Regions from separate parts of the Agromyces sp. NPDC058110 genome, predicted to be linked through region 1. Evidence: predicted binding sites of a transcription regulator. Region 1 holds the regulator's gene; the other holds the start of a gene.
The links. Region 1 encodes LexA, which represses DNA repair genes until DNA is damaged. Its sites were predicted from a motif close to TCGAACANNTGTTCGA; they were not measured.
Positions count from the first base shown of each region.

Region 1 (5,095 bases):
AAGCCGAGCGCGGACCGGCCGGGCCCGCCGAACGCCTGCAGCACGTGCTGCAGCACCTCGTTGGAGCCGTTCGCCGCCCAGATGTTCGACTCGTCGAGCCCGTGGCCGAGGTACGCCGCGAACGCGCGGCGCAGGTCGGTGAACTCCCGATCGGGGTACCGGTTCAGGTGCAGGATCGCCGCGGCGACCCTGGCCACGATGTCGTGCGCGACGGCCTCGGGGATGGGATGCGTGTTCTCGTTGACGTTGAGCGCGACGGGCACGCTCTTCTGCGGGGCGCCGTACGGCGCGCGGCCGCGAAGGTCTTCGCGGATGGGCAGGTCTTCGAGGGAGGTCACCCGATCAATGCTAGCGAGCACCGATGAGCGCCCCGTCCGCCCGTGACGCCGCACGACGGCTGCCTTCGCCCTGGTCGGAACCGGCCTGGCGCCCGGCCGGGACGGCCGCCGGACGCCCGCGCTACCCCTTCAACCGGACCGCCGCCGCGTGCAGCCGTCGAGGTCTTACGGATGCGCCGGGAGGGCGAGCCGCTGACCCGGCTGCACGACCGTGCCGTCGAGCCCGTTGAGACGGATGATGTCGTCGATGATGTCGCGGGGGTCGGCCTGCGGAGCGAGCGACTCGGCGATGCTCCAGAGCGACTCGCCGTCGGCGACCGTGAGGTAGGTGAGCGCCGCACCCTTCGCGCCGTCGACATCTGCCGCCGCCCCGCCGCTGCCCAGCACGAACGAGATCGCCAGCAGCACGAGCGGAATGGCGGCGAGCGCGGTGAACACCGCGCGGCCCCGCCTGGTGAGTCGGAGGTGACTGCGCGCGGTGGCGGGCTCGCGCCCGGCCTCGACCGCGACGGCGGGGTCGGCGTACGACCCGAACGGACCGGCTACCAGCACTGCACTCATCTCGCACCTCCTGGGGTGATTCGCACTCGGCCCACGGTCGGGAGGACCGAATGCGAAACTCTGTTCCGAACATACCTTCGAATTTCGAACTCCGCAAGAACCCGGTACCGGAGAACTTCGGCTCCGGATCTCGCGACACACTCGAACAGATGTTTGCCGCACCCCTTCGGGCCGGATACAGTTTCGAATGTCCGACGACAGTCGATCAGACACCACCGACATTCGATCGGTCCGGCATCGGAACGGTCAGCAAGAGGAGCGACGACGATGAGCACCGAACTCGACGACCAGCGCGAGTCCGGCCGCAGCCGTCGGCGCAAGAGCCTCAGCGCCAAGCAGATCTCGATCCTCGAGGTCATCCAGCGTTCGGTCTCGGGCCGGGGCTACCCGCCGAGCATGCGCGAGATCGGCGACGCGGTCGGCCTCTCGTCGCTCTCGAGCGTGACCCACCAGCTCAACCAGCTCGAGCTCGCCGGCTACCTGCGCCGCGACCCGAACCGGCCCCGTGCGCTCGAGGTGCTCATCGAGCTGCCCGGCACCGAGAGCCGCACGCCCTCGAACGCCGAGCCGACCCCGGTCGGCGACGCGGCGATGGTCCCGCTCGTCGGCCGGATCGCCGCCGGCGTGCCGATCACCGCGGAGCAGCAGATCGACGAGGTGTTCCCGCTCCCCCGGCAGCTGGTGGGCAAGGGCGAGCTGTTCATGCTGAAGGTCGTCGGCGACTCGATGATCGACGCGGCCATCTGCGACGGCGACTGGGTGGTCGTGCGATCGCAGCGCACCGCCGAGAACGGCGAGATCGTCGCGGCCATGCTCGACGGCGAGGCGACGGTCAAGGTCTTCCGCCAGCGCGACGGCCACACCTGGCTGCTCCCCCGCAACAGCGCGTTCGAACCGATCCTCGGCGACGCCGCAGAGGTGCTGGGCAAGATCGTCGCGGTGCTCCGCGCCGTCTGAGCACGCAGCTCCGACGGTGCGAGCTCCGGGCCGGCCGTGACGGCCGAGTCCGCGGGGTCCTAGCGCGATCGCGGCACGTACTGCATGGCCACCGCCCCCGAGCGGTACTCCTCGCGGCCCACGAGCTCGAGATCGAGCGGCTCGTCGAGTCCGGCGAGGAGCGTCGGCCCGTGCCCGACGCCCCTCGGGTGCACCACGAACTCGTACTCGTCGATGAGCCCGAGCCGCGCGAGCTCGGTCGGCAGCATCACGCCGCCCGTGAGGATCGGGCCGCCAGGTGCGCGCTTGAGCTCCCGCACGGCCGCCTCGAGCCCGCTCCGCACGAGCTCCGCGTTCCAGTCGACCGAGTCGAGCGTGCTCGAGACCACGACCTTCGGCGCCGCGTCGATCACGCTCGCGAACGGCTGCGTCCACTCCGGCATGCCCGGCGCGAGCGGCGGCCGCCACGCCTCCTCCATCATGAGGTAGGTGACGCGCCCGAACAGCAGCACGCCCGCCTGCGCGAGCAGGTCGGCCGAGCGGCGATGCAGCTCCGCGTCGACGAGTCCGACGCGGTGGTCGACGCATCCGTCGAGCGTGACGTTGATCGAGTACTTGAGCGCGCGCATGGGGCACAGGCTACGCGGCCCCCGGCGGGACGGCGAGGGTCGGATGCCGCGTGGTCCGCGACATCCGCCCCTGACGGAGTCCGGCCCGCGCGGGCCGGTCGCGACGCCGTCTGCACGACCGCCGACTCGCGCACCGCCCTGGCCGCCGGGATGAGGTGCTCGAGCGCGGACGGCCTCGTCGTGGCCGTGGGCCCTTCAGGCTTGGACGCCGACGAGCGTCCCGGTGGGGACGGCGCGTACGGTCACCGTGCGGCGTCGCGCTCGTTCGCGAGCTGGTGCGGGGTGGCGAGTCCGAGTCGCCCGACGACGTCGAGCACGGCCTCGTGGCGGTTGTAGGTGTAGAGGTGCAGGCCGGGCGCACCGCCCGCGATGACCTCCGCGGCGAGGCGCGTGGCGAAGTCGATGCCCAGTTCGGTCTGCGCGGCGGCGTCGGGTTCGACCTCGAGCGCGATGGCGAAGGCATCGGGCGGCCGCACGCCGGTGAGCTCGGTGAGCCGCGAGAGCCGCTTGGGCGTCGTGGTGGGCATGATGCCGGGCAGGATCGGGATCGTGACCCCCTCTGCACGCGCGCGCTCGACGAATCCGAGGTAGTCGGAGGCCTCCCAGAACAGCTGCGTGATGGCGAGGTTCGCGCCCGCGACCTGCTTCGCGAGCAGGATGTCGACGTCGCGCGAGAGGTCCCTCGACTGCGGGTGGCCCGTCGGGAACGCCGCGACGGCCACCCGCGTGGTGCGCGTGCGCTCCTGGATTCGGCTGGCACGCGGGTTGCCCGCCACGGCGACCTGGTCGAAGGGTTCGCGCTCCTGCTGCACCCGGTGGATCAGCTGCACGAGCTCGGCCGCCGACGCGAGGTCGCCGAGCGGGGCATCGGGATCCGCCCCGACGGGAGGATCGCCGCGCAGGGCGAGGAAGCTCCGGATGCCGGCGTCGAGGAACCGCCGCACGAGCTCGTTCGCCTCGGCGTGGGACGAACCGACGCAGGTCAGGTGGGCCATGGGCTCCACGACGGTGCTCTCGAGGATGTAGCGCAGCACCGTGAGCGAGCGGTCGCGCGAGCTCCCGCCCGCGCCGAACGTCACCGAGATGAATGCCGGGTCGACGTCGGCCAGCCGATCGATCGTTCGGCCGAGCGCGAGGGCAGCGGCATCGGTTCGGGGCGGATAGAGCTCGAACGACAGCGGCGTGCGTCGGCTCGGTGCCGTCGCGGGGTCGGGCTCGGTCGGTGCCATCTCGCTCCAGGGTCGGTCAACCGTGGGCGGGACGGGCACACGGGCCGCGCACCTCGGCCGTCACGGCTGGTGGTTCGCGGGCGGGTACCGGGCTCGGCTGTCGCTCCAGATGATCGGCATCCGGCCGGTCACGTTCGTTCAGGGGCGACGATACGCGGGTTTCGCGACATCCGCCGCACCTGTGACGATCGGTGACGCGCCGGGCCGGGACGCCTCGCGACGAGGTCGCGACGACCTCACGACGAGACGGAGGCGGATGCCGCGGCGAACCCCGCGAGCTGCGCAGCCTGCTCGGGCGAGGCGAACGCCTTCACCCTGGTGCCCGCGTCGACGTACTCGACCGAGACCACCCGGCCCGACTCGTGCAGCAACGAGACGATGTCGCCCCGGTCGTAGGGCACGAGCAGGTCGATCTCGACGGCCGGATCGGGCAGCATGCGCGTGATGGCCGAGAGCACTTCGTCGATGCCCTCGCCCGTGCGCGCGGAGGCGAACACCGCGTCGGGGGCGAGGCCGCGCAGCACGAGGCGCTCCTCGGGTCCGACGAGGTCGGCCTTGTTGAAGACGATGAGCTCGGGGATGTCGCGGGCGCCCACGTCGCCGATCACGTCGCGCACGGTCGCGATCTGCCCGGCGGGATCGGGGTGCGCCGCGTCGACGACGTGCACGATGAGGTCGGAGTCGCCGACCTCCTCGAGCGTCGAGCGGAAGGCCTCGACGAGCTGGTGGGGCAGGTTGCGCACGAATCCGACGGTGTCGGCGATCGTGTAGACGCGTCCGTCGGCGGTCGTGTTTCGTCGCACGGTGGCATCGAGCGTCGCGAACAGGGCGTTCTCGACGAGCAGTCCGGCACCCGTGATGCGGTTCAGCAGGCTCGACTTGCCGGCGTTCGTGTAGCCCGCGATCGCGACCGAGGGGATCGCGTTGCGCCGTCGGTTCGCACGCTTGGCGTCGCGGGCCGGCTTCATGCCCGCGATCTGCTTGCGGAGCTTCGCCATGCGCGAGTGGATGCGACGGCGGTCGAGCTCGATCTTCGTCTCGCCGGGACCGCGCGAACCCATGCCCGCACCGGCGCCGCCGACCTGGCCACCGGCCTGCCGCGACATCGACTCGCCCCAGCCGCGCAGTCGCGGCAGCAGGTACTCGAGCTGCGCGAGCTCGACCTGCGCCTTGCCCTCGCGGCTCTTCGCGTGCTGGCTGAAGATGTCGAGGATCACCGCGGTGCGGTCGATGACCTTGACCTTGACCACGTCTTCGAGGGCACGCCGCTGGCTCGGCGCGAGCTCGGTGTCGGCGATGACCGTGTCTGCGCCGACGGCCGCGACGATGTGCCGCAGCTCCTCGGCCTTGCCCTTGCCGAGGTAGGTGCTGGGGTCGGGGTGCGGACGCCGCTGCAGCAGCC
Region 1 is NZ_JBHVTI010000002.1:616,876-621,970, reverse strand. Features, by position in the region: gene ACFVS8_RS07430 (histidinol-phosphate transaminase) at 1-338, opposite strand, end outside; gene ACFVS8_RS07425 (LysM peptidoglycan-binding domain-containing protein) at 504-899, opposite strand; gene lexA (transcriptional repressor LexA) at 1,167-1,856, shown strand; gene ACFVS8_RS07415 (dihydrofolate reductase family protein) at 1,916-2,464, opposite strand; gene ACFVS8_RS07410 (methylenetetrahydrofolate reductase) at 2,707-3,693, opposite strand; gene hflX (GTPase HflX) at 3,930-5,095, opposite strand, start outside.

Region 2 (5,095 bases), on a different contig from region 1:
GTGCACGATCGTCATGATGATCGCGATCAGCGTGGCGACGGCGCCGGCGAAGTGCTGCAGGATCGACGAACTCGTCAGGCCGACGATCGGGTCGATGTCCTTCGGAGCGAGGCGCGCGGTGCTCATGCGCCCCCCGTCGGCATCGCGAGCACGACGGTTGTGCCGAGCCCGATCGCCGACCAGACCCGAGCCGAGCCGCCCTCGCGCTCGAGCCGGGCGACGACCTCGCGGAGACCGCGGCGCCCGGCCGGCACGCGTTCGGCGTCGAACCCCGCCCCGACGTCCATGACCGCGACGGTCACCTCGCCGCCGCCCGAGCCGAGCACGATCTCGACCTCGTCGACCCCGGCGTGGCGCGCGACGTTGTGCAGGCACTCGGCGACGGCCCCGTCGAGCTCGGCCGCACGCTGCGGGCCCAGCATGGCGAGCACCGCGAGATCGCCCGACATCTGCACGTCGAGGCCGTCGTCGGCCGCCATCGTGAACGCCTGGTCGAGCACGGCCATGCCGTCGGCCGCGATGGGGTCGTCGGTGCGCTGCTCCTCGCCGTGCTGCGCGACCCAGTCCCTGCCGACGAGCAGCGTGAGGTCGCTGCGGATCTCGGCGCGCAGCCGTTCGTCGACCGGACCCGAGCCGCTCGAGGCGACGGCGAGCAGGTGTCCCATCGCGGTGTCGTGCAGGCGCGTGATGGCCTCGAGCTCGTGGTCGCGCCGCACGGTCGCCTCGCGCACGGCCGCATTCGCGCGCACGAGGGCCGCCTGGCGACGCAGGCCCGACCGCCGGGTCAGCCCGTCGACCGTGCGCACGAGCATCACGAACACGGCGACCGCGGTCGCGGCGACGCTGATGTGGAAGGTCGAGCCGCTGGCCGACGCACCGACGAATGCGGCGGACTGGCCCACTGCGTACGCGACGGCGACCCAGGTGCACGCCATGACCGACCCCGAGCCCGAGCCGCCGACCAGCACCAGCGCGATGCAGGGGATCGCGACGACCGCGTTGTCGGTGGTGCCGAGGTCGTAGCCCGAGCGCATGGCGATCGCGGTCATCCACGCAGTCGCCGCACCTCCGACGACGAGGTAGACGAGGGTCGACGCGAGCGTGCGGTGCAGGGCGACGATCGACAGCAGCCCGATCATGACGAGGCTCAGCCCAGCCGCGATCCACCCGCTGGCCTGGCCGCCGAATGCCAGGGTGAGCGCGACGAGGGCTCCCACGCCCAGGTACACCCAGGCGGCCACATGACCCGCGTGCACGATCGCCCGACCGACGGAATCACGCGAGACGTCGCCTGGCAGCCCAAGCGTCATGCGGACCTCCGTGCTCGTGCCGAGTGCATCGGGTGTTCACACTGGACTCTCCGGATTATCCCAGCATCGGCCCGAGATCGTGCAATTCGCGGGCGGGCGCGAATTCAGAACAGCACGTCGGGCGCCGCCGCGAACTCGGTGCGCTCGGCCGCTCGGCGGGCGGCGAATCGGGCGGTCGTCTGCGCGGTCGCAGCCGAGCGCACCCCGCCGGTCGCCGGGTCCTCCTGCCCGCGCGCGAGTCCGTGGGCGCGCAGCAACGGGGCGACGCGGGCGGCCAGCCACTTGCGGTACTCCTTCGGCGCGTACGCGTTCTGGCCGTAGTACATCGACCGGTACTTCGGCACGAGCTCCGGATGCTCGCGCTCGAGCCACTGCATGAACCACGGCTTGACCCCCCCGCGCAGGTGCAGCGCCGAGTACACGACGCTCGTGGCGCCGGCCGCCTTCACCTGGCGCAGCGCCTCGTCGAGGTGGGCCCGGGTGTCGGTGAGGTACGGCAGGATCGGCATCAGGAACACCGTGCAGTCGAGGCCGGCCTCGCGCACGGCCGTCACGGTCGCGAGCCGGGCCTTGGTGCTCGGAGTGCCCGGCTCGATCGACTGCTGCAGCTCGTCGTCGTAGACCGCGATCGACATGGCGAGGTCGACCGGCACCTGCCCGGCGGCGTCGACGATCAGCGGCAGGTCGCGACGCAGCAACGACCCCTTCGTGAGGATGCTGAACGGCGTGCCGCTCGAGGCGAGCGCGTCGATGATGCCGGGCATGAGCCGGTATCGACCCTCGGCACGCTGGTACGGGTCGGTGTTCGTGCCGAGCGCGACCGGCTCGTGCCGCCACGACCGCTTCGCGAGCTCGCCCGCGAGCACCTCGGCCACGTTCACCTTCACGATGATCTGCCGGTCGAAGTCGTCGCCGGCATCGAGGTCGAGGTAGGTGTGCGTGGGGCGGGCGAAGCAATTGTGGCTCACCACGCCGTTCGCGATGAAGTCCCCCGTCGACGTCGTGATGTCGAGCAGGTCGCGCTCTTCGCCGAGCGCCTCGACTCTCACGACCCGCAGGTCGGCGCTGCTCTTGATCGCAGTGCCGACCAGCGCGAGCCTTCGCGTGATGGCCGGCTGCGAGATGGCGAAGAACGCGTTTCGGGCCGGCAAGCCGCCCCTGAGGCGGATGTTCGCAACACCGATTGCATTCGCCTTCTCGCGGACGAACGGGAGCCCGAACCGCGCCATCGATTGCTCGATCTCACCCAGGATGCTCTCGTCCTTGTTGGAGATCCTCAGAACGCCACGACTGCACGACCCCTCAGCGTCGAAGATGCCGCCGAGGAACCCTGCAGCCCACTCGTCGCACGGGTCCGATGGCCACTCGATCAGGCGCGAGATCGTTTCGTGATCGGCGCGACGCGCGGTACGGATCGCCGACATCGCCCGACGTCTCTCCGTCGCGGGCGCGAACTCGAACGGCTTCGTCTTCACGCCGAAGCGTTCGAGAAAGGCGCGCGAACGTTCGAGGCCCTCGACGTCGGCGAGGGCGAGGCGAAACTGGTGGACGTTGTTCGGCGTGCCGCTCGGTCTCCGGTAAGTGCGCGCGAACAGCAGCCCGTCGCCGCGGATCATGCCCGTGAGGTATCCCATGGCATACCGATCGGACGACGTGGAGATGTCGGGGCGGCGGCCCGACCTCCCGAACCCCATGAGGGAGTTCGCGGTCGTCAGGTAGGGCCGCTGACCGGGCCCGCTCATGGACCCGGTGACGTGCTTCCATCCGCGGTCGGTCAGGAAGCGGTGGTCACCGCTCGCGATGATCGAGGTGCCGTCGGCAAGGGTGATACGGTACGCCGGCTTGCGCGTCGACCACTTCGCGAGCACCTTCGCGGGGGTGTATCGGCGGTACCGCCCCTCGGTGCGGGTGCCGAGCACCTCATCGCCGACTTGGAGCTGCGCGAGTTTCTTCTCGCGGCCGTCGCTCATCGTGATCACCGTCTGCGGGTCTAGGCAGTACACACAGGCATGGCTGCAGCCCCGGTAGGGGTTCACGGTCCAGCTGAAGGGCATCGACGACGGGCCGGGCACATGGTTCAGCGCAGACTTCGCGAGCACCTCGTGGAAGGTCATGCCCGCGAAGTCGGGCGTCTGCACCGCGCGGACCAGGTTGTTCAGCCGTGCGAGGCCCGGCAGCGTTCCCGCCTGGTCGACGCCCAGCTCCTGGCCACTCCATCTCACCCAGACATTCGAACACATGTTCGAATGAGTTGCAAGCGGCGCGCTGTGACATCCAGGGGTCGGATGCCGCAGCGCGCCGCTGTTCGGATCGGAACCGCCGCTCAGGCCGGAACCGCCGTGCGGGCCACCCGCCCGCCCGTCAGCTCGAGCCGCTCCCCCGACCACCGGCGTCGGAGCCACCGATCGTGGCTGGCCACGACGACCCCGCCCGGATAGGTGCCGAGCGCCTCCTCGAGGTCGGTCGCGAGTGCCAGCGAGAGGTGGTTGGTCGGCTCGTCGAGCAGGAACAGGTGCGGCGGCCGCGCGAACACGAGCGCGAGCGCCAGCCTGCGCTGCTGTCCGACCGAGAGCGCACCCACTGGCCTCGACTCGTCGCGCGCGGCGACCAGGCCGAGGCTCGAGAGCGGCACCTGCTCGGCGCGCCGCTCGCCGAGCACCCGTTCGTAGACCTCACGTGCGGGGGCCGCGGGCTCCGCGAACCGCACGTCCTGCTCGAGCACCTGCACGCGGAGCCCTCGACGCCGGCGCACGGCGCCGCCGTCGACCCGCAGGGTTCCCGCGAGCACGTGCAGGAGCGTCGACTTGCCCGCGCCGTTCGCGCCGGTCACGAGCAGACGCGCATCCGATCGCACGCGCAACGACGACACGGCGAGCCGGTCGCCGACGACGGCGTCCGACACCGCGACGAGCGGGCCGTCCTCGTCGTCGAGCGCGTGCGAGCCCTGCGGGATGCCGGCGAACGCGAGCGGTGCAGGCGGCTTCGGCACCTGGTCGCGCTCGAGCTCCTCGAGGCGCACCTCGGCATTGCGCACGCGACGCGCCACCGCGGTCTCGACGCTCTCGCGCTTGAAGTGCTTGAGGAACTTGTCGTTGTCGGTCGGCGCACGCCCGTGCGCGACCCGACGGGCACCGCCGTCGCCCGCGAGCATCGCGGTGAGCGCCTCGAGCTCGTGCTGCTCCGAGTCGTGCTGGCGCTCCCACCGGCGTCGTTCGTCGGCCTTCACCGCGAGGTACTCGGTGAACCCACCGCCGAAGACGGTGCCGCCGGATGCCGCGAGCAGGTCGTCCTGGCTCGCGCGCTCCGAGGTCGCGTAGACCGGAGCGCCGGAGCGCTGGGCGGTCGGCTCCTGGTCGACGGCCGCGAGCGCGCCGCGCCGACCGGGGTCGAGGTCGACGAGACCCGTCGCGACGCGATCGAGGAACTCCCGATCGTGGCTCGCGAACAGCACGGGCCCCCGCCAGGCGCGCAGCTTCGCCTCGAGGAAGTCCGCCGCAGTGTCGTCGAGGTGGTTGGTCGGCTCGTCGAGCAGCAGCGCGTCGGGCCCGCCGAGCAGCAGCGCGGCGAGCGCGAACCGGCTCCGCTGCCCGCCCGACACCTCGTCGAGGCGTCGTTCGAGCCCGATGCCGGCGACGCCGAGACCGTCGAGCAGCTCGTCGCGGCGGGCCGTGGCACCCCAGACGTCGGCCTGCTCGGCCGCGTCCAGCGCGGCCGCGTACCGATCGGCGGATGCCGCGGCGAGCACCTCGTCGTCGGTGCGGGTCGCCTCGGCCATCGCCTCGGCG
Region 2 is NZ_JBHVTI010000004.1:119,559-124,653, forward strand. Features, by position in the region: gene ACFVS8_RS10790 (hypothetical protein) at 1-126, opposite strand, end outside; gene ACFVS8_RS10795 (sensor histidine kinase) at 123-1,310, opposite strand; gene ACFVS8_RS10800 (intein-containing Rv2578c family radical SAM protein) at 1,415-3,532, opposite strand; gene ACFVS8_RS10805 (ABC-F family ATP-binding cassette domain-containing protein) at 3,634-5,095, opposite strand, start outside.
Region 2: the regulator LexA is predicted to act here: its motif matches at 3,541-3,556, upstream of ACFVS8_RS10800 (intein-containing Rv2578c family radical SAM protein).